One region of the Cupriavidus sp. GA3-3 genome, then DNA from elsewhere that is predicted to be linked to it. Evidence: predicted binding sites of a transcription regulator. Region 1 holds the regulator's gene; each other region holds the start of a gene.
The links. Region 1 encodes FNR, which switches genes on or off when oxygen is low (the NO sensors DNR and NnrR bind a similar motif). Its sites were predicted from a motif close to TTGATNNNNATCAA; they were not measured.

Region 1 (7,416 bases):
TGTTATCCCGAGTAATGGCCATCAACACCGTGGCAGGCAAACCCGCCGGTGCCGTCCGGGACGACCCTGCTGCAGCCCTGCCTGTCCGCCATCCCCCCGCTCCAGCGGAGAGAACCGAAAAACGGGCGAACCAAAAAAAAATGGGCGCAATGCCCATCATTCGCCCATCCTCGACGAGGATGGCTTTTTGAATAGACTTGAATTATACGCGGATTATGTCGAAAAGGCAAAAGCCAGACATTTCCGTGCACTGAATCCGGCGCCGGCGGGCGTTCAACCCGCCATGCGCCGGATTCAGCGCTTATCGGTTGCCGCCGCGGTTGCCACCACGGTTGCCGCCGCCACCGCCACTACCGCCGCGCGGGGAACGGTTGCCGCCCGGCTTCGACGCCTTCGGCATCACATTGCCGTTGGCTTCGCCGCCGCCGCGACGCGGCTTGCCCTGACCCTGCCCACCCAGGCCGCCCTGGCCACCCTGACCGCGCATGCCACCCATACCGCCCATGCCGGCGCCACCACGTCCCTGGCGTGCGCCAGTGCCGCGCCCGCCGCCCAGGCTGGCCGCGTGCGAGGTCAGCAAGGTGGGCCCGTGGGTGATATAGCCCATCGAGGTCTTCATCGGATCCGGCTGGCTGCTGCGGCCGCCGCTACCGCCCCGGGCGCCGCCCTGGTCGAAGCGCGGCAGGCCGTCCATGCCCGTGGGCATCGGCATGCCGGCAATCGCGGCTTCGGTGCGCTGCTTGCGCCCGCCTACCTTGGTGGCGCCCTTGGGAACCTGCTCGCCCTTGCCGGGCACCTTCAGGCCGACACCGGCCATCAGCGCCTTGACGTCATTGGGCTCGACTTCCTGCCAGCGGCCGCGCTTGAGGCCACGCGGCAGCAGGAACTGGCCGTAGCGGGTGCGGATCAGGCGCGACACGGTCAGCCCGACCGCCTCGAACATGCGGCGCACTTCACGGTTGCGGCCTTCGGTCAGGGCCACGTGGTACCACTGGTTGACGCCTTCACCGCCGCCGTCGGCAATGCGCAGGAAGTTGGCCTCGCCGTCATCGAGCTTGATGCCATGCAGCAGGCGCTGGCGGTCGGCCTCGGCCAGCTCGCCCAGCGTGCGCACCGCGTACTCGCGCTCCACGCCATAGCGCGGATGCATGAAACGGTTGGCAATGTCACCCGAGGTGGTGAAGATCAGCAGGCCTTCAGTATTGAAGTCCAGGCGGCCCACCGCGACCCATTTGCCGGTCTTGATGCGCGGCAGGCTGTCGAACACAGTCGGACGGCCTTCCGGATCGGACTGGCTGACGATCTCGCCGGCGGGCTTGTGGTACAGCAGCACGCGCGGCGGCTTGGTCGACACCTTGCGGTGGATCAGCTTGCCGTTCACGCGGACCTGGTCCGCCGGCAGGATGCGCTGGCCGATATGGGCCGGCAGGCCGTTGACCGAAACGCGGCCCTGCAGGATCAGTTCTTCCATCTCGCGGCGCGAGCCCAGCCCGCCCTCGGCCAGCACCTTGTGCAGCTTGGGCGCGTCGTCGTCGGCCGACAGCTCGCGCACCGGCTTGGCCTTGGTGCGCGGAATGACGGTGTCTTCGTTGTCGTACTGCTCAGAGATCACGAAGCGGAACAGGTCTTCGCTGCTCGCCGCGGTCTTGTCCCCGCCGCCCTGGCCCTTGCGGGGCGCCTGCGGCTTGCCGCCATCCTTGCGGCGGCCCTGCTGCCGCGCACCGGTACCCTGCGCCTCGCCCGGCGCTGCCGCCTTGCCTGAGCGCTGGACCGGCTTGCGCTTGCGGCCGGGCTGCTCAGGCTTGTCGGTGCCTTCGGCCCTGGCCGCACGGTCGACCTTTTCTGCCTTGCTGGTGCCCTGGCCGCCCTGGCTACCCTGGCCACCCTCGCCCTGCCCCGTCTTGCGCTTGCCGCGGCCACGCTGGCCACCGCGCGCACCGCCCGCCGCCTGTGCGGCGCCCGCTTCACCGGCATCGGCCTGGCCGCCGGCGCCTTCGGCGCCCTCGCCGCGGTCCTGTGCCTGGCGGCGCGATGCGACCAGGTTCCTCAGCCCGCGGCGCAGCCCCTTGCGGCGGGGCGCGGCTTCGCTGCCCGATCCGGGTTCTGCGGCGCCGGTGTCGGCGGGTGCGCCCGCATTGCGGGTGTCTTGCTCAACGGAATCAGACAAGATATTCACTATCGGATGTTGCATGTTGTTCAGTTCGGCACGCGCTCGTCGTGCTCGCTCGGGTGCGGCGGGGTGCCGTTGTCCGGCAAATCGCCCCGCGCCCCGTCCGGATTGGGTGCGGCTGGTTCGGTGGAAGCGGCCTCGGCGGCATCGTCGGCTGCAGCTTGCAGCGGTTGCGCGTCAAAGCCATTGGCGCCCTGGTCGACCGGGCCGGTCGTCTCGGCTTCGTTTGCGACGGATGCTTCAGCCACATCCGCCGCGTGCGCGGCGGGGTTGGCAAAAGCCTCTTCGTCGGCGCTGGCCGCCTTGTTTGCAGCCAGGTCTTCAAAATTGATGGCCTGCTGTTCCAGCAGGGTTGCCTGCGCCTGCGCCTGGGCATCTTCCAGCGGCGGCAGCTCATCCAGCGTACGCAGGCCAAGATCGTCCAGGAACGCCTTGGTGGTCGCATACAGCGCCGGCCTGCCCGGCACGTCGCGGTGTCCGATCACCTCGATCCAGCTGCGGTCCTCAAGCTTCTTGATGACTTCCGTGCTGACCGTCACGCCGCGGATTTCCTCGATATCGCCGCGGGTCACCGGCTGCCGGTAGGCAATGATCGCCAGTGTTTCCATCACCGCGCGCGAATATTTTGGCGGCTTTTCTGGATTCAGCCGATCCAGGTATTCACGCATTTCCGGCCGGCTCTGGAAGCGCCAGCCGCTGGCCAGGGCCACCAGTTCCACGCCGCGCGGCCGCCAGTCCTGGCGCAGTTCATCAAGCAGCACGCGGATGGTGTCTGCGCCGACGTCGTCGTCAAACAGCCGCCGCAGATCATTGACGCGCAACGGTTCCTGCGCGCAGATCAGCGCCGTCTCGAGGACGATCTTCGCCTCTTGGGTATTCATGTTGATGGTGTGCAGCCTGTCTTTGCACCTGCTCCCGGACGGATCCGGGGCACCGGAGATTTTGGATACAGCGGTGCGAAAGCCACCGCCATCTCATTGCGCAGCTAGCCGGATACCTGCTGCATCCAAGCCGTGCACTTCCCTATCTTTGCATCGAGTTGCCGGGCGTTCCGGCAGGAGATCGTTCGCATGCGGTTATGGGCCAGCCAGCGAACCTCTTGCGTAGCGCGTCCGCACATACCGGACGTCGCTGTCAGCGAACTGAAGGCCTCGGACGCAAGAAAAACGGGTATCGGGAGCAAGGCCGGCATCGCCAACACCGCAGTGCCAGCCGGACTTTTGAACCAGATCTTTTGAACCGGATGGACTGTGGGGACGGGACGGGCATCGAAAACCTTCCGCTTCCCCTGCCCTGAACTCACCTTCTGGTATGAAGGCCGCCTGGCGCTGCTCGCCCGCTGCTTACCGCGGCTCACAAGACACCGCGCGATACCGCAATGTTGGCGATTGTATGGCATTCCCGCCCCCGCCTGCAACCATCATCCGTTGCCGGCGCAGCGCCGGCGCCTCAGAACACCAGGCAGAATCCATGCTCGGCCAGCGAATGTGGCAACAGCACCGCTCGCGCAATGCCAAGGCCGCCGAACGCCATTACCGCCAGGCCGGCCCCCAGTCGCACGCCGGGACGTCGCGACAGCGTACGCAAATAGCCTGACAGGCCGGAGAGCACCAGCAGGTTAGGCAGTGTGCCGAGCCCGAACACGCCCATCACGAGTGCGCCGGACGCCGCATTGCCCGCCAGCAGCGCGAGCGTGAGCGCCCCATAGACCATGCCGCACGGCACCAGCCCCCACGCCAGGCCCACGCCGTATCGCCGCGCCAGGCAGCCGCGTGCGCGCACAAAGGACGGCATGCCGCGTGCCACGCCACCCAGCCGGCGCGCCACCGCTGCGCTGGCACGCGACGCCAGCCGCTCCAGCCAGTCGACGGTAAACGTGTTGCCGCGCAGCAACCGCCAGCCCGACCCCAGCAGCATGACGCTGCCCGCGCCGAACAGCCAGCGCTGCACCGGCAGATAGTCCTGTTTCCACGCCGAAGCACCGACCGCGCCTAGCGCGGCCCCAAGCAGCATATAGGTCGAGATCCGGCCCAGGTGCATTATCAGCAACTCGCCGAGCCAGGCGGCACGGCTGGGCACCAGACTGATCGTCGCCGCCGCGCCGTGACGCTGCTCCACGGCCAGCGCCACGCCGCCGCACATGGCGGCGCAGTGGACCCCGCCCAGCAAAGCCAGCAGAAAAACGCTGATCAGTACGCCAAGTGTCAATTCTCACTCCCTACCACATCACATCGCACGGTAAAATGCCGTTATCGCGCCCTCGCTGCCATTTCTAGCAGGTTCCAATTGCTCACCTCCATTCCCATTACCGAGATGTCACCACGCTGCTCCACCTGTGCGATGGGGCAGCTGTGCCTTCCGGTCGGCATGTCGCAGCAAGACCTCGCCAAGATGGACACGCTGGTTCAGGAACGCATCCGTGTGCACAAGGGTGAAACCCTGTATCGCATGGGCGATCCGCTCACCGCGGTCTATGCCGTGCGCTTTGGCACGCTCAAGACCCACGTCACCACTGAAGACGGCCGCTCGCAGATTACCGGCTTCCACCTGCCCGGCGAAATTGTCGGTCTCGACGGGCTGGGCGAGATGCAGCATGCCTCCGATGCCGCCGCGCTGGAGGACACCGAAGTCTGCGTGGTCCGCATGAGCGAGTTGCAGTCCCTGTCGGCAGACCTGCCGTCGCTGCAGCAGCAGTTCCTGCGCCTGATGGGCAAGGAAATCACGCATGACCAACTGATGCTGGTCACGCTGGGCTCGATGCGCGCCGAGGAACGGCTTGCCGCCTTCCTGATCAACCTCTCTGAGCGCCTGTCGGCACGCGGCTATTCGGCGTCCGAGTTCGTGATGCGCATGAGCCGCGAAGAGATCGGCAGCTACCTGGGCCTGAAGCTCGAAACCGTCAGCCGCCTGTTCTCCCGCTTTGCCGAAGCCGGCCTGATCCAGATTCGCCAGCGCCACGTCAAGCTCGTGGACATCGACGGCATCAAGCAGCTCTACAGCCGCTCCTGCTAAGCGGCCAAGGCGCTGCCAGGTACCGCATGCGGACATGGCAGCGCAGACCTCACACCGATCCGCTTATTCCAGTTCGTCGGTATCGCTGAGCCGCGTCGGCATGGTGTAGAGCGTCAGTCCGCTGGACAACGCGCAGAACACCCAGGCCATCAGGAAACCAACGGTGTAGACCGATTCGCGGGACGCTTCGATCGGCTGGCCGAAGAAGTTCAGGTCACCGGGATCCACCACCGAAAACACCGTCGCGGTCGCGAACCCGGCCATCAGGAACGCCGGCCAGAGTACCCACATCAGCCAGCGCAACCTCATGGCTGCCTCACAGCGGCAGCCTTGGGCGGCGCGGCGTCGGCCTTCTCGACCACCAGGCCATGGCGCGTTGCACCCTGCACCGGCATGTCCGGATGCGTGGATGCCAGCCAGATCGTCACGCCACACGCCACCATCGCCACCAGCGGGCCGCTCATCAACAGCCACGGCCACGGCTCCTTCCACCACGGATTGCCTTGCTGACTCATCTTGCCCCCTTCATCTTGACGACCTAGCTTCACAAATCGCGCGGCACGATGAAACTGGTGGATTGCCGGATTTCGGCATGCCCCCGCTCCGTGCCTTCGCTCGTCACCGTCACGTTGATCTTGTGCGTGCCCTGCGCCGCGGCCTCGATCGGCACGCGGATCCGGATCGGCAGCAACCGGTTGGACGTCGGCGCCAGCGATTCGGCCTGCTTGTCGTATTCCACGGTCAGGTTCTTCAGTTCGTCGCTGTCGGCGCGCACGCTGATCTGCATCGGCGCTTCGGTGGTGTTGATCAGCTGCAGGCGATAGACATTCTCGATCCAGCGGCCTTCCACTTCACGGCCGAGCGCACCACGGTCGCGGATGATGTCGACCTTCAGCGGCGTGCGCAGCGCGATCGAAGCCATGAACCCGGCCAGCAACGCCACCCAGATCACGGAATAAATGACCACGCGCGGGCGCAGCAGGCGCTTGCGTGATGCCGCCGCGGACAAGCCCTTGCGCATCGCGTTTTCCGAGGTGTACCGGATCAGGCCGCGCGGATATTCCATCTTGTCCATGACCTGGTCGCAGGCGTCGATGCAGGCGCCGCAGCCGATGCACTCGTACTGCAGGCCGTCGCGGATATCGATGCCCGTCGGGCACACCTGCACGCAGATGCTGCAGTTGACGCAGTCGCCAAGCCCCGCCTTGTGGTGGTCGGTCTTGCGCGACCGGCTTCCGCGCGGCTCGCCGCGGCCGACGTCGTAGGTCACGACATAGGTATCGCGATCCACCATCACGCTCTGGAAACGCGCATACGGGCACATGTACTTGCACACCTGCTCGCGCATGAAGCCCGCATTGCCCCAGGTGGCGAACGCGTAGAACAGCATCCAGAACGACTGCCACGGCCCCAGCGACAGGCTGAGCACCTCGCCGCCCAGTTCGCGGATCGGTGCGAAATAGCCGATGAAGGTAAAGCCGGTCCAGAGCGCAATCAGCACCCACAGGAAGTGCTTGGTCGCCTTGAGACGGAACTTGCGCAGGCTCCACGGATCGCCATCGAGCCGGATGCGGGCGATGCGGTCGCCTTCGACCCGCCGCTCGATCCACATGAAGATCTCGGTGTAGACCGTCTGCGGACAGGCATAGCCGCAGAACAGCCGCCCCGCGATCGCCGTGAACAGGAACAGCGCCAGCGCCGAGATGACCAGCAGCACCGCCAGGTAGATGACGTCCTGCGGCCACAGCACCAGCCCGAAGATGTAGAACTTGCGCTCGCCAAGGTCAAACAGCACGGCCTGGCGGCCATTCCATTGGAGCCAGGGCGTGCCGTAGTAGATCAGCTGGGTCAGGATCACCAGCCAGACCCGCCAGCTGGAGAATGCGCCCGTCACCGAGCGCGGGTAGATCTTGCGGCGGACCTCGTAGAGCGTTTCGTCAGAGGTCTCGCCCGGCGCAGCGGCCGACCGTTGCAGGTCGGCCGCCCGGGCCATTTCTTCGGTCCCGGGTGCGTTCATGGGCATGCTCTCCCGCGAGCTGCCAGCGCCCGCTCACATGAGTCGTCGGTCATTGCCCGGCTCCGCCCCCAGTATTGGACAGACCCCAGACATAGGCCGTCAGCATCCGGATGCGTTCAGGCGTCAGGATCTCCTCATGCGCAGGCATGTGGTTGTTATGGCCCTTCAGGATTGCGTCGACGATACTGCCTTCCGAGCTGCCATACAGCCAGACGTT
Region 2 (7,416 bases), on a different contig from region 1:
GGCGCGGACCCGGTCCAGCCCGGCTGGGGTGGCGATCGGGAGTGCGCATATGAGCCGGGCAGGTTGCCGCTTGCGCAGGCTGGCGAGGGCCGCATACATCGTTGCGCCGCTCACCAGGCCGTCATCCACGACGATCACCACGCGACCGCCCGGATCCGCCAGCTTGCGGACCGGCGTATACACGGCGCGCTGCCTGCGAAGCTGGTCGAACTGGGCATCACGCTGGCTGTCGGCGCCGCCATTTGCGTCCATTGCGTCCGTGCACCATGTCGCGCCAGAGTCGTCCAGTGCTACGCCAGGAACGATCCTGCGCGCCATCACCAGGTCGAAGTCAGCGCCCAGTGCGTCGGCCACAACACGCCCGACCGGCACGCCGCCGCGCGGAATCGCCAGCACCAGGGCATCGGTTCCCCGATACGCGCGCAACGCCCAGGCGAGCTCCGAGCCCGCATGCTCACGCGCCTGAAAACGTGTCTGGTAACGGCTCATCGATCTATCTGCCAGGGATCTATTGACGGACTTTCAGGACGGCGGCGCCGGTAAGCCGGCCCTCGCGCAGGTCGGCCAGTGCTTCGTTGGCCTGCTCCAGCGGATACGCGGTGGTGTGCGTATGCAGCGGCGTCCGGGCGGCGATATCCATCAGCGCGATGCCGTCGGCACGCGTGAGGTTGGCTACGGAACACAGGCGCCTTTCTTCCCAAAGCAGCTGGTAAGGCATGCTTGGGATATCGCTCATATGAATTCCGCCACAGACCACGATGCCACCCTTGTCCACGGCGCGCAGCGCCTTGGGCACCAGCGCGCCCACCGGGGCGAAAATCAGCGCGGCGTCCAGCGGCACGGGCGACTCGAGCTCGCTCGAGCCGGCCCAGCACGCACCGGATTGGTAGGCGAGTTGCTGGGCGCCTGCGTCGCCCGTGCGGGTGAAGGCGTAGACTTCGCGGCCTTGCGCCACCGCGATCTGCGTCACCAGGTGGGCGGCGGCGCCGAAGCCGTAGATGCCGACGCGCTGCGCATGGCTGGCTGCGCCCGCCATGCGCAGCGTCCGGTAGCCGATCAGGCCCGCGCAGAGTAGTGGCGCGGCGTGTTCGTCATCGTAGCCGGGCGGAATCCGGAAGCAATAGCCGCTGTCGGCAACAACGTACTCCGCATAGCCGCCATCGCGGGTATAGCCAGTGAACAGCGGTGCGTCGCAAAGATTCTCGTGATGACGCAGGCAGTAGCGACAATGGCCACAGCTATGTCCGAGCCAGGGCACACCGACGCGGTCCCCCGGCTTGAAGACGGTGACACCGGCGCCGCACGAATCCACCTGTCCGACGATTTCATGTCCCGGGATGAGCACCGGCTTGGGATGGCGCAGGTCGCCGTCGGCGATATGCAGGTCGGTCCGGCACACCCCGCAAGCTCCCACGGCAATGCGAAGTTCGCCGGGCCCCGGTTCGGCAACCGGCAAGTGGTGGAGGCGCAGCGGCAGGCCTGCGCCCTCGAAGACCATTGCACGCATGGTTTGGTGGGGCATGGCGCGCCTAACCTTCGACTTCGCTGCGGACCAGGAGCACGGGCTTGCTGGTCTTGGCAAGCACGCCTTCCGACACGCTGCCCATCAGCAGGCGCCGGACGCCGCGGCGGCCGTGGGTGCCAAGCACGATCAGGTCGGCATTCCACGCATCGGCTTCGGTGACAATGGTCAACGAGATCCGGCCCGGCGCCACCGGCTTTTCATCCAGTTTCACCGAATTGCGCACGCCTGCTTCGCTGAGCCTGGCTGAGGCGGCATCCAGTGCCTTGCGGCCGTGCGCGGTGATGTTGTCGACCAGTTCTTTTGGATTGAAGTAACTGGCCTCGAAGAACACATCGCTGTCGTCTACCACGAACAGCGCCTTGACCTCGGCCCCGGTTGCCTTGGCGATGATGATGGCCTGGCTCAGTGCCAGGTCGGAAGAACGGCTGCCATCGACGGCGAGCAGGATGCGCTGGTACATGATGGATCTCCTGAAGGGCAAGGGTGTGCTCGATGTTGCGATTCGCTGCATTCAGCGTAGGCGCCGGCCTCGATATGCGCTTGAGATAGGTCAACCCGAAGGGGCAGGCGCCGCGAGAAACTGACCGCAGACAGAAGTGATGGCCGCATGGCTTGACGGTTTTACATACCTTGTTCGCAGTAGCCTCCACCGCACATCAGGACGAACTTGAGCCATGTCGCCGCATGGCTGGCCCGTTGATCCGGGTCAAGCGCCGGTCGGCCTTGCTGCCTAGACTGGTCTGTAGTTGAGGGGGAGGGCGATCATGGCTTACGACAGCATCCTCGTGCATCTGGACAGCAGTCCGCAGGCACGGCAGCGGCTCGAAGTGGCGGGGCGACTTGCGGCGGCCAGCCAGTGCCGGCTGATCGGCATGTACGCAGGTTTCATTCCCGATCCTGCCTGGTTCTACCTCATGGACGGCGCGCAGCAATATGTCGCGGACGATCTGGCCCGGCGCAAGCAGGTCAGGGAAGACGTCCGCGCGCAGTTTCTGGCTGCAACCCAGGCCATGCCGGTGCGCGCGGAGTGGCGCGCCGCGGAGCAGGGGGCGGTGGCATCAGTGCTGCGCGAGGCCCGCGAGGCCGGCCTGGTCGTTGCCGGCCAGTACGACCCCGGCAATACGGAAGGTCCGGTGGCCCGGCAACTGCTGGAATCGCTGCTGCTGGAGACCGGCCGACCGACGCTCGTGGTGCCGTGCGCGGGCACGTTTCCATCGCTGGGTACGCGCGTGATCGTGGCGTGGAATGGCAGCCGCGAGGCGGCGCGGGCGCTTCACGACGCCGTGCCGCTGATGGCCGGCGCGCAGGCGCGCATTTTTTGCGCACAGACCGCGGCCAAGGAGGCCAGAGCCGACGCCACCCCGGTCGGCCACGCCGCACGCGTGCTGGAGCGCCACGGCGTCGCCGTGGAAATCGAACACGGTCCCGGTGGGGCTGACCTGACCATCGGCGAACTCATCCTTTCGCGCGCGGCGGATTTCGATGCCGACCTGATCGTGATGGGTGCCTACGGACACGGTCGCATGCGGGAGCTGGTGCTCGGCGGTGTCACGCGTACGCTGCTTGACTCGATGACGGCACCGGTGCTGTTTTCACGATGATGCAAGGTCAAACCAAAGAGTGGAATCACCTCATGGACTTCAGAACCATCCTTGTCGACCTGAGCGAAGATGCTGCACGGTCCGCGCGCATTGAAACGGCAGCACGGCTTGCCGAAAAGTCCGGCGGCAGCGTGGTCGGACTGACGGCAACAGGAACGCACCTGGAGCCGTTTCGCGGGGCGGGCGAAGAAGCCGGGCAATACGGCGTGCTTGCCGCGAACCATTTGCACAAGCTGGCTGCGGCTCACAGGAACGCACTCGAAACGCTGACCGGGCAAGTGTCGCCGGCCATTCCCAGCCGGCACATCGTTGTCGAAGCCGAGTCTGGCTGGGCGCTTGCCGACGAGGGCCGCTTCGCCGATCTCATCCTGCCCGCAGCGCCCTCGGCGCAGGCCGATGTGCCGGCTTTGCTGGCCGGGGTCGCGGAGTACGCAATGCTCAATGCAGGCCGGCCCATCCTGCTGGTGCCGGGCGCGTCCGGCCCGCGACTTGGCGGCCATGTCGCCATCGCATGGAACGGCGGCCGGGAGGCCGCGCGCGCGGTCGCGGACGCACTGCCGTGGCTTGTGCATGCCAGCGCCGTTACCGTCCTGGTGGTCAGCGCTGGCAAGTACAGCGCTGCCGGTGAGAAAGAGGCCTATCGTGACAGCGCCGATCGGCTGACAGCATGGCTGCTCAGCCATGGCATCCGCGCCAGTCTGCTGGTCGGAGAGGGCGATCCCGACCACGTTCTGCCACAGCTTGCGGCCAAGGTTCAGGCCGGCCTGCTGGTCGCCGGCGGCTATGGCCGCTCCCGGCTGAGGGAGCTGGTGCTGGGCGGCACCACCCGCGCCCTGCTGCGGCAGTCAGGCTTGCCTGTCTTCATGTCGCACTGAGGCGAACCCTCCCGGTACCTCAAGCCACGCGCCGCCCAGGCATCAGCCCGCCATATTCCTTCCCCAAAAACTCCGCCGTGTGCTCCAGCAGATAGGCGCGGCAGCTCTCGCTCGCCGGTGACAAACGCTTGCTGGACATATGCGCGACATGCCAGATGCGCTCGATCGGCGTACCGGTCACGTCCAGCAGCGCGATCTCGCCGGTGCGCAGTTCCAGCGACAGCGTGTGCAGCGACAACAGGCTGATGCCCATGCCGGCCATCACCGCCTGCTTGATCGGATGCCCGCCGCCAAAGCGTGGCCGTCTCTGACCGACCCTGAACCGCCTTTCGGACGCAAGACGGCGCAACGACCGCTTCCGACGTACAACCGCCGCCGGTCGCTGAACTCAATGGCACCCAGCACTGATCAAGTGGAGGGCACCGGGCCAACCCCAAGGATCTCCACAGATCGACAATTGAATCGAACGTCAAAGCCGGCGAGGGGCCTCATATCAAAGCTAAAGCGACCATTGTCTTGCCTCGATATAACGATCTCGTCCAGCCATGCACCGCCAGACAGTTCATTGAGATTGATGTCGGTCTCGGCTATATCTCGGCATAGGAATTCAACGATCCGATCTTCCCTTGAGCCCGTCCACTTTGGATTGTCCTGGCCGCCATGCCGTACTGCAATAGTTGCATCAGCCACATACCCGCCTGCTTCTTCAGCAATCCTAATGCAGAAGGTGACAACCTCAGAATCGTGAAAGGCTGGCCAGTAGCCAAACGCATTCAGGACCAACTGGCTGTTCTGTACCAACGTCTGACCCGACTCACCTCCGGAACTGTCTACGCCCATCGCTCACCTCCAAAGTCTAGAAATTGCTTCGCCCCTCCCGTACTCGGCGGCTATCCAGATATATTTGGCAATTGAAGCATAACGAGGGCTGGCCAGCTTGCGCTTGCGTTGGAGAGGGCGCCTATCCACCGGCGATGCCGAAGATGAGTGTCGATATCATCTACCGTGCCTCAGCCGCCATGGTGCCACACTACTTGCAATGACTTTGAATAAGGTGTCGGACATTGCGACGACGTGAGTTCGATCGCTCGGTCGCATGCGGCTGAGCTCGAATACGATACTGAGGTTAGCCCCATCACTTGCGACACCAAGTAGCTCTCGCATCAGCCGTGTTCCGGCCTCCCACTCTTCGTCGGATGGCTCCACGTGAGATTGGATATGAACGAAACAAACTCGCCCATTTGGTCTCAATGCCACGTGATCAATCCATGTACATGCAGGCCATATGACTTCGAAGATGCCCAATTGAATACCTGGCAATCGTTGGGCGATTAACTCTTCCGCGGTTTGCATGACCCTCCTTCGCATTGTTACCGCCATGACGGCTCTGAACCTGCATTGATGTATGCAGGACGTCAGAAGCGACTTGCGTTACCCGCCAGGAAACTGCGGCCGTCTCTGACCGACCCTCAGCCGCCTTTCAGATCCGAGAGACCGTAACGACTGATTCCGAGGTGCAACCGCCGATCGCCGGGCAACTTCGCCGGTCGCTAAGAACTTGTAATGCGGAATTGTTCGCTTCCTAGCCATTGGGCCAACCGGTCCCACATTGCTGGGCCATTCGTCCAGACATCAACAAGATCTCCTTCCCAGAAATAAACGGTAGCGATTCGCGGTACGTATAGGTAAGCACTCATTCCGCATTGGACCACCCGGAAACAACACTCAAACATTTCATCGACTTCACTGGCGTCGAATACCATGCCCCAAGCATCGAATGGGTTGCCAGAAGTTTTCGATTCCAGGTCAATCAGTCTTGAATTCTCATGCTCCGCATACCGCGACCAGTCGGTAACCTGAAACAGGCAGGTTCGCGGTGATCCAAGAAGAGTACGGATGCAATCAATCGTCTGGGAGACACCCCCGTCGGCTTTCGAAATGGCAAACTGAATATATGAGGCTGGGCTAAATTCCTTTCCCCCATACGGGTTTTCGCGGCAACCTTCACGCTTCAACCATGCCGAACATTCGGATGGAGAGAGAGCTTTCATGTCATCACCCCACGGGGGCTGAGCCGCAGATGCCACCGGCTGCTAGCATACGTCTAATCAGTGCCTTCAATCTCCTATAGGCTAACGAGGAGCGGCAGGCATGTGCGTGCGTTAGAGTACACATAAAACTAGTCGACGGTTGCGTAGCGTGCCGCGAGCCGGACACATGAGGCGAAGTGCTTGGGCGGCTTTGTTGATACACCGGCCGTTCGGGCGGCTTGGTCAAGGAGCGAACGAGTGACGCTTCATGGCCGACAAGGGACGGTCCAGCCAGCCCAACGTTGTATCAGGCGTCCAAAGTAAATAACCGCAGCCGAAGCTGCGGTTATCCTTCATTCCCCAGTATGACCAACCGCCATCAGGACTGCCCTCGTAGCGGCCGCGCCAGACATTCGCCTCAGTCCGAGGGGAAATGCTCCGCAGCAGTCCGATCAAGCTGCGGCTTGATCAAGAGGATTCGCAATTCTCTCTAGCCTTTGTCATCCGAAGGCCTTCACCAGCCGCCGCTGCCCAGTGGGTTCCGACCGGGACGGGACGGATGGCTCTCTAATCCCAGCCAACCCTCCTGGAACCTCAGGCCACCCGCCGCCCGGGCATCAGCCCCCCGTACTCCCTCCCCAAAAACTCCGCAGTGTGCTCCAGCAAATAGGCGCGGCAGCTCTCGCTGGCCGGCGACAAACGCTTGCTGGACATATGCGCAACATGCCAGATGCGCTCGATCGGCGTGCCGGCCACGTCCAGCAGCCCGATCTCGCCGGTGCGCAGCTCCAGTCCCAGCGTGTGCAGCGACAACAGGCTGATGCCCATGCCGGCCATCACGGCCTGCTTGATGGTCTCGTTGCTGCCCAGGGTGATCACCTTGGCCGGCGTGAACAGGTGGTCCCGGAACATGTACTCCGCCACGGTGCGGGTGCCTGAACCCGGTTCGCGCAGCAGGAAGGTCTCGTGACGCAGTTCCTGCAGGTCGAACCCCTTTGCATCGTGTAACGGGTGCCGCGGCGAGGCCACCAGCACGTGCGGATGCGCGGCGATGGGTTCCGACACCGCATCCAGTTCGCGCGGCGGGCGGCCCATCAGCGCGAGGTCGATGGCGTTGTCCTGCAGCAGCCGCAGCAGCGTTTCCCGGTTGCCTTCGGCGATGCGCAGATCCACGCCCGGGTGCAGCGCGGTAAAGCCGGCCAGCAGCTTGGGGGCGAAGTACTTCGACGTGCTGATCAGCCCGATCGTGATCGAGCCCTGCTCGACGTCCTTGACCGCCTGCAAGCCTTCCTCGGCGTCCTTGACCTCGCCGAGGATCCGGGACGCATGGTGCAGCAGGCGGTCGCCGGGCTCGGTCAGCGTGAGCTGCCCCTTGACCCGCTCGA
Region 3 (7,416 bases), on a different contig from region 1:
GCTCGGCAAAGACCGCCACCACCGGCGCGCCGGTCAGCTGCTGCAGCCGGTGCACCAGTGCCATGGTATAGGCCGGCTTGCCGAAGAACGGCGCCCAGTTGCCCTCGCCGCCGCTGGGCACCTGGTCGGGCAGGATGCCCACCGCCTGGCCGCGCTTGAGTGCCTTCACCAGCATGCGCACACCGCGCGGCGTGGCCGGCGCCATGTGCATGCCGGGCCGGGTGCGCATTTTTTCGATCCAGTCGCGCAGCCAGGGCTGGTGCGGCGGCTTGAACAGGGCGGTGACCGGGCGCTGCAGCGCGTGGGACTGCGGCAGCACTTCAAAGCAGCCCAGGTGCGGGGTCAGGATGATGATGCCCTTGCCGCGCGCCTGCAGCTTGCCCAGCTCGGGCCACAGGTAGTCGTCAAAGCCATGCAGCTTCGCACCGATCTTGCTGCGGCTCCAGAAGTAGGGCATCTCGACGATCATGCGTCCGGCCGAACGGGCCGCTTCGTCGATCATCGCATCGGTGGCGTCGGGAAACGCCTGGCGGAAGTTCTCCCGCAGGCGCTGGCCGTAGCGGCCGGGCAGGCGCGCGCTCAGCAGTCCGAGCGCGCCGCCCGCGGCTTGCAGCAGCCGCAGGGGAAAACGGGAGATCAGCCAGAATAAAAAGGTCATCAGGCGCGAAAAGCGGGTCTGCTACGGGTCTGTGCCGGGGAACAGACGGGCAGGCAGCGTTTTTTCTATGGCGGTATTCAGTTCCGCGCGCAGCGTGCCGTCATCGGATTCATCTGGGCACGGTGCCCCCGGCTGGTTGGCAGGGTGCCGTACCGTACCGTTGGCGCGCTGCAACGAGCCCGGCAGGCGCGTATAATAGCGTGTATCGCCGAGTTAACTGACAACTTGCGGGGCGATGCGGCTCTAACCGGGCTGCTTGAAATACCGCTAAAGCGTCGCCGCCATGAACTGATCGGGCTGGCACGCAATAGCCAACCTGGAGAATAAGTTCGTGGCAAACGACTTCCTTTTTACTTCGGAATCCGTCTCCGAAGGCCATCCCGATAAGGTCGCCGACCAGATTTCCGACGCCGTCCTCGACGCCATCCTGGCCCAGGACAAGTACGCGCGTGTGGCGGCCGAGACGCTTTGCAACACCGGTCTGGTGGTGCTGGCTGGGGAAATCACCACGACCGCCAACGTCGACTATATCCAGATCGCGCGCGACACGATCAAGCGCATCGGCTACGACAACACCGATTACGGCATCGACTACAAGGGCTGCGCGGTGCTGGTCGCCTATGACAAGCAATCGCCCGACATCGCCCAGGGCGTGGACCGCGCCTCCGACGACTACCTGAACCAGGGTGCCGGCGACCAGGGCCTGATGTTCGGCTACGCCTGCGACGAGACCCCGGAACTGATGCCGTTCCCGATCTACTATGCCCACCGCCTGGTCGAGCGCCAGTCGCTGCTGCGCCGCGACGGCCGCCTGCCCTGGCTGCGCCCGGACGCCAAGTCGCAGGTGACGGTGCGTTATGTCGACGGCAAGCCGCACAGCGTGGATACCGTGGTGCTGTCGACCCAGCATTCGCCGGACATCACCCAGGCCCAGATCCGCGAAGCCGTGATCGAGGAAATCATCAAGCCGGTGCTGCCGGCCGAGATGCTGAAGGAAACCAAGTACCTGGTGAACCCGACCGGGCGCTTCGTCATCGGCGGCCCGCAGGGCGACTGCGGCCTGACCGGGCGCAAGATCATCGTCGATACCTACGGCGGCGCCTCGCCGCACGGTGGCGGCGCGTTCTCGGGCAAGGACCCGTCCAAGGTCGACCGCTCGGCCGCCTACGCCGCGCGCTACGTTGCCAAGAACGTGGTGGCTTCGGGCCTGGCGCGCCAGTGCCAGGTGCAGGTCAGCTACGCCATCGGCGTGGCCCGCCCGATCAACGTGACGGTCTACACCGAAGGCACCGGCAAGATCCCCGACGCCAAGATCGCCGAGCTGGTGCAGGAGCACTTCGACCTGCGCCCGAAGGGCATCGTGCAGATGCTGGACCTGCTGCGCCCGATCTACGAGAAGACTGCCGCCTACGGCCACTTCGGCCGCGAAGAGCCGGAATTCTCTTGGGAAGCCACCGACAAGGCGGCTGCCCTGCGCGCCGCGGCCGGCCTGTAAGCGCCACCCGCGCCAGCAGCACTGACGGCAAGCCCCGCCGGCCCGCAAGGGCCCGCGGGGTTTTTTTACGCGGGCTTGATCCTGGTCCAGTCGCCGCGTGACGCCGGCGCCACGGCTGACGGCAGGGAGTAAAATCCCGCCATCCCCAGCCGCCACGCCGGCGGCCGACCCCAAACACTGGTGACCGTTTCCAGAGGATGCCATGTCCGAAGCGCCTGTCCTTGCCCCCTCGACCTCAACCCAGCCGCCCGCCGCCGGCCAGCTCAACCTGATCCGCCCGCAGCCATATGCCGACTGGGCGCCGCAGGTCACGGCCGAAGAACGCGCCACGCTGCGCCGCGAGCTGGAGCAGGGCGCCGTGCTGTACTTCCCGAACCTGAATTTCCGCTTCCAGTCGGGCGAAGAGCGCTTCCTTGACAGCCGCTATTCCGACGGCAAGTCCAAGAACATCAACCTGCGCGCCGACGACACCGCGGTGCGCGGCGCCCAGGGCAGTCCGCAGGACCTGGCGGACCTGTACACGCTGATCCGCCGCTACGCCGACAACAGCGAATTGCTGGTGCGCACGCTGTTCCCTGAATACATCCCGCACATGACGCGCGCCGGCACCTCGCTGCGGCCCAGCGAGATCGCCGGGCGCCCGGTCAGCTGGCGCAAGGACGACACCCGCCTGCACGTGGACTCGTTCCCGTCCAACCCGATGCTGGGCAAGCGCCTGTTGCGCGTGTTCCACAACATCGACCCGGCCGCGGCGCGCGTGTGGCGCGTGGGCGAGCCGTTCGGCGATTTTGCGCAGAAGTTCGTGCCCAAGACCCATGGCATGTGGCCGGGGCAGGCGGCGCTGATGAAGCTGCTGCATATCACCAAGCGCAAGCGCTCGGAATATGACCACCGCATGCTGCAGCTGCATGACTTGGCCAAGGCCGACCTGGATTACCAGGCCAAGGTGCCGCAGCAGGAATTCCACTTCCCGCCGGGTTCCACCTGGATCGTCTTCAGCGACCAGCTGCTGCACGCGGCCATGCGCGGACGGGCGATGATGGAGCAGACCATCTACCTGGCGCCGCAGGCGATTTCCGACCACACCCACTCGCCCGAGGCGGTGCTGTCGCGCATGCTCGGGCGGCCGATGCTGGTGTCCTGATCAACGCAGAAGCAGGCGCAACATGGTTTCGAAGGTCTTGCCGTAAGGCGGCTTGAGCAGTCCTGCGCCGTTCAGGCCGGCCTGGTGGAACACCGGCTTCACCTTGGAGAAGGTGTCGAAGCCCGCCTGGCCGTGATAGGCGCCCATGCCGCTGGCGCCGACCCCGCCGAAGGGCAGGCCGTCCTGGGCGATATGGAACAGGGTGTCGTTGACCGTGACGCCGCCGGCAACGGTCTGCCTCATCACATGGCCGATGGCGCCGCGGTCGCGCTCGAACAGGTATAGCGCCAGCGGCCGCGGGCGCGCATTGATGTAGTCCACCGCCTCGTCCAGGGTGCGGTACGTCACCACGGGCAGTACCGGCCCGAAGATCTCCTCGCGCATCGCCGTGACGCCTTCGGGCACATCCAGCAGCAGCACCGGTGGCAGGCGCCGCGCGTGCGCGTCCGGCTGCGCATCGGACAGCGGCACCACGGTCGCGCCTTGCGCCGCGGCTTCATCCACCAGCGCCGCCAGCCGCGCGAAGTGGCGCGGGCTGATGATGCTGGTGTAGTCCCGGTTGCGCGCCAGGTCCGGATAGAGCCGGTCAACGCACCGGCGTGCCGCCTCCACCAGCTGCCCGCGCAGGTCTTCCGGCACCAGCACGTAGTCTGGCGCGATGCAGGTCTGGCCCGCGTTCATCAGCTTGCCCACCAGGATGCGTTCCACCGCACGCGGCAGGTCAGCGCCGGCGCCGATAATCGCCGGCGATTTGCCGCCGAGTTCCAGCGTCACCGGGGTCAGGTTGGCGGCCGCCGCGCGCATCACATGGTGGCCGACCGCGGTCGAGCCGGTGAACAGCAGGTGGTCGAAGGGCAGCGCGGTAAAGGCGCTCGCCACCTCGGCATCGCCATTGACCACCATGATCTCGTCCGGCGCAAAGTGCTGCGGCACCAGTTGCGCGAACAAGGCCGCAAAGCGCGGCGTGTATTCCGACAGCTTCACCATGGCGCGGTTGCCCGCCGCCAGCGCGCCGGCCAGCGGCCCCACCGTCAGGTACAGCGGATAGTTCCAGGGCACCACGATGCCCACCACTCCCAGCGGCTGCGGCACCAGCCGCGAGCGGCCCGGGCGGAACCAGAAGCCGGTGGCGGCGCGGCGCACGCGCATCCAGCGCTTGCCGTGGCGCAGCGCGTCGTCGATGCCGCCGAGGCTCGGGAATACCTCCAGCAGCGCAGTTTCTTGGCGCGGCCGGTTGGTGAAGTCCGCGTGAATGGCGGCGGCAATGGCAGCCTCGTTCTCTGTCACCAGCCGGCGCAGGCGCTGCAGGCGGTCGGCGCGCACGGCCCAGGCGGGCAGCTGGTCGCGCCGCGACGCGGCGTGCATGGCGCCAAAGACGGACGACAGGTCGGGGACTTCTCGCATTGCTGCGCTCCTGGGCAAGGGACGTGCGGGGAAAGTGGATGTGGATCGCGGCGAGTGGCGCTGCAGCGGTCCGCGTGTTCCCGCGCACGATAAGGTAGCGTGCCAGCCATGGCAATGGAAGTTTCCTACCAGAAGGACAATTCAAACGCCCGTCTGCGCAGCGCCGGCGGCCCGCGCCACCGGGCTTCTCCACCGTCCGGGCTAGCGCCTACACTGAATCTCACAGCTTGCCATCCGCTGGACGGACAGGGCGCGCATGCACCGGCGCGGCCCGGCTCACGCACGCGCGCCGCCTGCGGACTCGCGGGGAGACAGATGGAAACCACCTTTGACTACGTCATCGTCGGCGCGGGCTCGGCGGGCTGTGCGCTGGCGGGGCGGCTTGCCGACAGCGGCGACGACACCATTGCCCTGGTCGAGGCCGGGCACCACGATCACCATGTGCTGGTACGCACACCCGCGGCGCTTGCCGCGCTGCTGCCGCGCGCGGGGGCACGCAACTACGGCTATGAAACCGTGCCGCAGCCAGGCCTGAACGGCCGCCGCGGCTACCAGCCGCGCGGGCGCGGGCTGGGCGGCAGTTCCTCGATCAACGCCATGATCTACACGCGCGGCCGCGCCGCCGATTATGACGCGTGGGCCGCCGCCGGCTGCGACGGCTGGTCGTGGGACGACGTGCTGCCGTACTTCCGCCGCGCCGAGTGCAATGAACGCCTGGCCGGCAGCGACGACGACCCGCTGCACGGCGGCAACGGGCCGTTGCACGTGAGCGACCTGCGCACCCCCAACCCCTTTGCCGAACGCTTCATCGAGGCCGCGCAGCAGGCGGGCTTCCCGCGCAACGACGATTTCAACGGCGAAGAACAGGAGGGCGTGGGCTGGTACCAGGTCACGCAGCACGCGGGCGAGCGCTGGAACGCGGCGCGTGCCTACCTGCACGGTGGCAACAAGCGCGACCGGGCCTGCAATGGCGGCCGCGCGCACCTGCGGGTGCTGACCGATACGCAGGCGCTGCGCATAGTCTTTGAAGGCCGCCATGCGGCCGGGGTGCAGGTGGTGCGCGAGGGCCACCGGCAACTGCTGCGCGCGCGCCGCGACGTGATCGTGTGCGCGGGCACGTTCGGCTCGCCGCAGCTGCTGATGGTGTCGGGCGTCGGCCCCGCCGCGCACTTGCGCGAACATGGCATCGCCGTCGTGCATGACCTGCCCGGCGTGGGCGCCAACCTGCAGGACCACCTGGACATCGTGCTGCACAAGCGCGTGGCCGTGCCTGAATTGTTCGGCGTGTCGTTCGGCGGCCTGGCGCGGCTGGTGCCTGAAATGCTGCGCTACCGGCGCGAACGCACCGGCATGATGTCAAGCAACTTCGCCGAGGCAGGCGGCTTCCTGCGCAGCCGCCCGGACCTGCCCGAGCCCGACCTGCAGCTGTATTTCGTGGTCGGCATGGCCGATGACCACATGCGCCGGCTGAACTTCGGCCACGGCTATTCCTGCCATGTCTGCGTGCTGCGCCCGCGCAGCCGCGGCGAGGTGCGGCTGGCCTCGCACGATATCCGGCGCGCGCCGCTGATCGACCCGCAATACCTGAGCGATGCGCGCGACCTGGACGACATGGTCGCCGGCGTTCGCATCGTGCGCAGCATCTTTGCGCAGCCGCAACTGGCCGGCTTCGGCGGGCGCGAACTCTATTCCGCCGGCCTGCGGGCCGATGGCAGCGACGACGCTGCCGTGCGCGAGATGATCCGCGAGCATGCCGACACCATCTACCACCCGGTGGGCACCTGCCGCATGGGCATGGATGCGATGGCGGTGGTGGACCCGCAACTGCGCGTGCGCGGCGTCGAGGGTTTGCGCGTGGTCGATGCATCGGTGATGCCGACCCTGGTCGGCGGCAACATCAATGCGCCCGCGATCATGATCGGCGAGCGCGCGCATGACCTGATCCGCTATGCGCCGCGCGTGATGCTGCGGGTGCTGGAATCGATGGAGGCTTGAATCGCTAGCCTTCGAAGCCGCGCGAGAACACCCGCTTGAGCACGTCGGCATCCGCATCCAGGGTGCCGAACACGCGCCCGTGCTGCCGTCCCAGCCGGCTGGCGACGAACAGCTCGGCATTCTCGGTATCGGCATGCGCCAGCATCAGCGCGGCCTGTGCGGTCAGCACCAACCCCTGCGCAAAGCGTCGGGCGCTGGCTTCCAGCAATTCCGGCGGCTGGCGCAGCAGCGCCTGCAGCGATGCCAGTTCCGCGCGCACCGCCGGATGGCCGCCGGCGCGGCGCGACAGGTCTTGCAGCAAGCGCGCGGCATCGTCGGGATTGCGCTGGATCGCGCGCAGCACGTCCAGGCACATGATGTTGCCCGAGCCTTCCCAGATCGAGTTGACCGGCGCCTCGCGGTACAGCCGCGCCATCGGGCCTTCTTCCACGTAGCCGTTGCCGCCCCAGACTTCCATGGCTTCGCCGGTGGCTTCCAGCGTGCGCTTGCAGACCCAGAATTTGGCCGCGGGGGTGACCACGCGCTTCCACGACGCCGCGAGCGGATCATCGTCAGCGTGCTCGAAGGCGTGGCCCAGTTCCATCATCAGCAGCGTGGCCGCTTCGGATTCCAGCGCCAGGTCGGCCAGCACATTGCGCATCAGCGGCTGGTCGGCCAGCAGGCGCCCGAAGGCGCTGCGGTGGCGCGCATGGTGCAGCGCCTGCACAAAGGCGGCGCGCA

Region 2: C265_RS26930 (universal stress protein) is a predicted target of FNR. The motif match lies at 2,222-2,235, and genes of this name have one in related genera.
Region 3: C265_RS06545 (Kdo hydroxylase family protein) is a predicted target of FNR. The motif match lies at 2,229-2,242, and genes of this name have one in related genera.

What each region holds. Positions count from the first base shown of each region.
Region 1 covers NZ_KB944471.1:211,541-218,956, forward strand. The annotation lists gene rluB (23S rRNA pseudouridine(2605) synthase RluB) at 302-2,191, opposite strand; gene scpB (SMC-Scp complex subunit ScpB) at 2,197-3,051, opposite strand; gene C265_RS10995 (sulfite exporter TauE/SafE family protein) at 3,620-4,378, opposite strand; gene fnr (fumarate/nitrate reduction transcriptional regulator Fnr) at 4,457-5,182, shown strand; gene C265_RS11005 (hypothetical protein) at 5,246-5,491, opposite strand; gene C265_RS11010 (membrane protein) at 5,488-5,697, opposite strand; gene ccoG (cytochrome c oxidase accessory protein CcoG) at 5,727-7,199, opposite strand; gene ccoP (cytochrome-c oxidase, cbb3-type subunit III) at 7,249-7,416, opposite strand, start outside.
Region 2 covers NZ_KB944503.1:37,350-44,765, forward strand. The annotation lists gene C265_RS26915 (phosphoribosyltransferase) at 1-489, opposite strand, end outside; gene C265_RS26920 (zinc-dependent alcohol dehydrogenase family protein) at 509-1,522, opposite strand; gene C265_RS26925 (universal stress protein) at 1,530-1,985, opposite strand; gene C265_RS26930 (universal stress protein) at 2,290-3,126, shown strand; gene C265_RS26935 (universal stress protein) at 3,159-4,001, shown strand; gene C265_RS26940 (LysR substrate-binding domain-containing protein) at 4,021-4,350, opposite strand; gene C265_RS31870 (Imm50 family immunity protein) at 4,410-4,841, opposite strand; gene C265_RS32370 (hypothetical protein) at 5,552-6,052, opposite strand; gene C265_RS26945 (LysR family transcriptional regulator) at 6,626-7,416, opposite strand, start outside.
Region 3 covers NZ_KB944465.1:59,846-67,261, forward strand. The annotation lists gene C265_RS06535 (lysophospholipid acyltransferase family protein) at 1-658, opposite strand, end outside; gene metK (methionine adenosyltransferase) at 990-2,153, shown strand; gene C265_RS06545 (Kdo hydroxylase family protein) at 2,356-3,297, shown strand; gene C265_RS06550 (coniferyl aldehyde dehydrogenase) at 3,298-4,701, opposite strand; gene C265_RS06555 (GMC family oxidoreductase) at 5,017-6,696, shown strand; gene C265_RS06560 (acyl-CoA dehydrogenase family protein) at 6,701-7,416, opposite strand, start outside.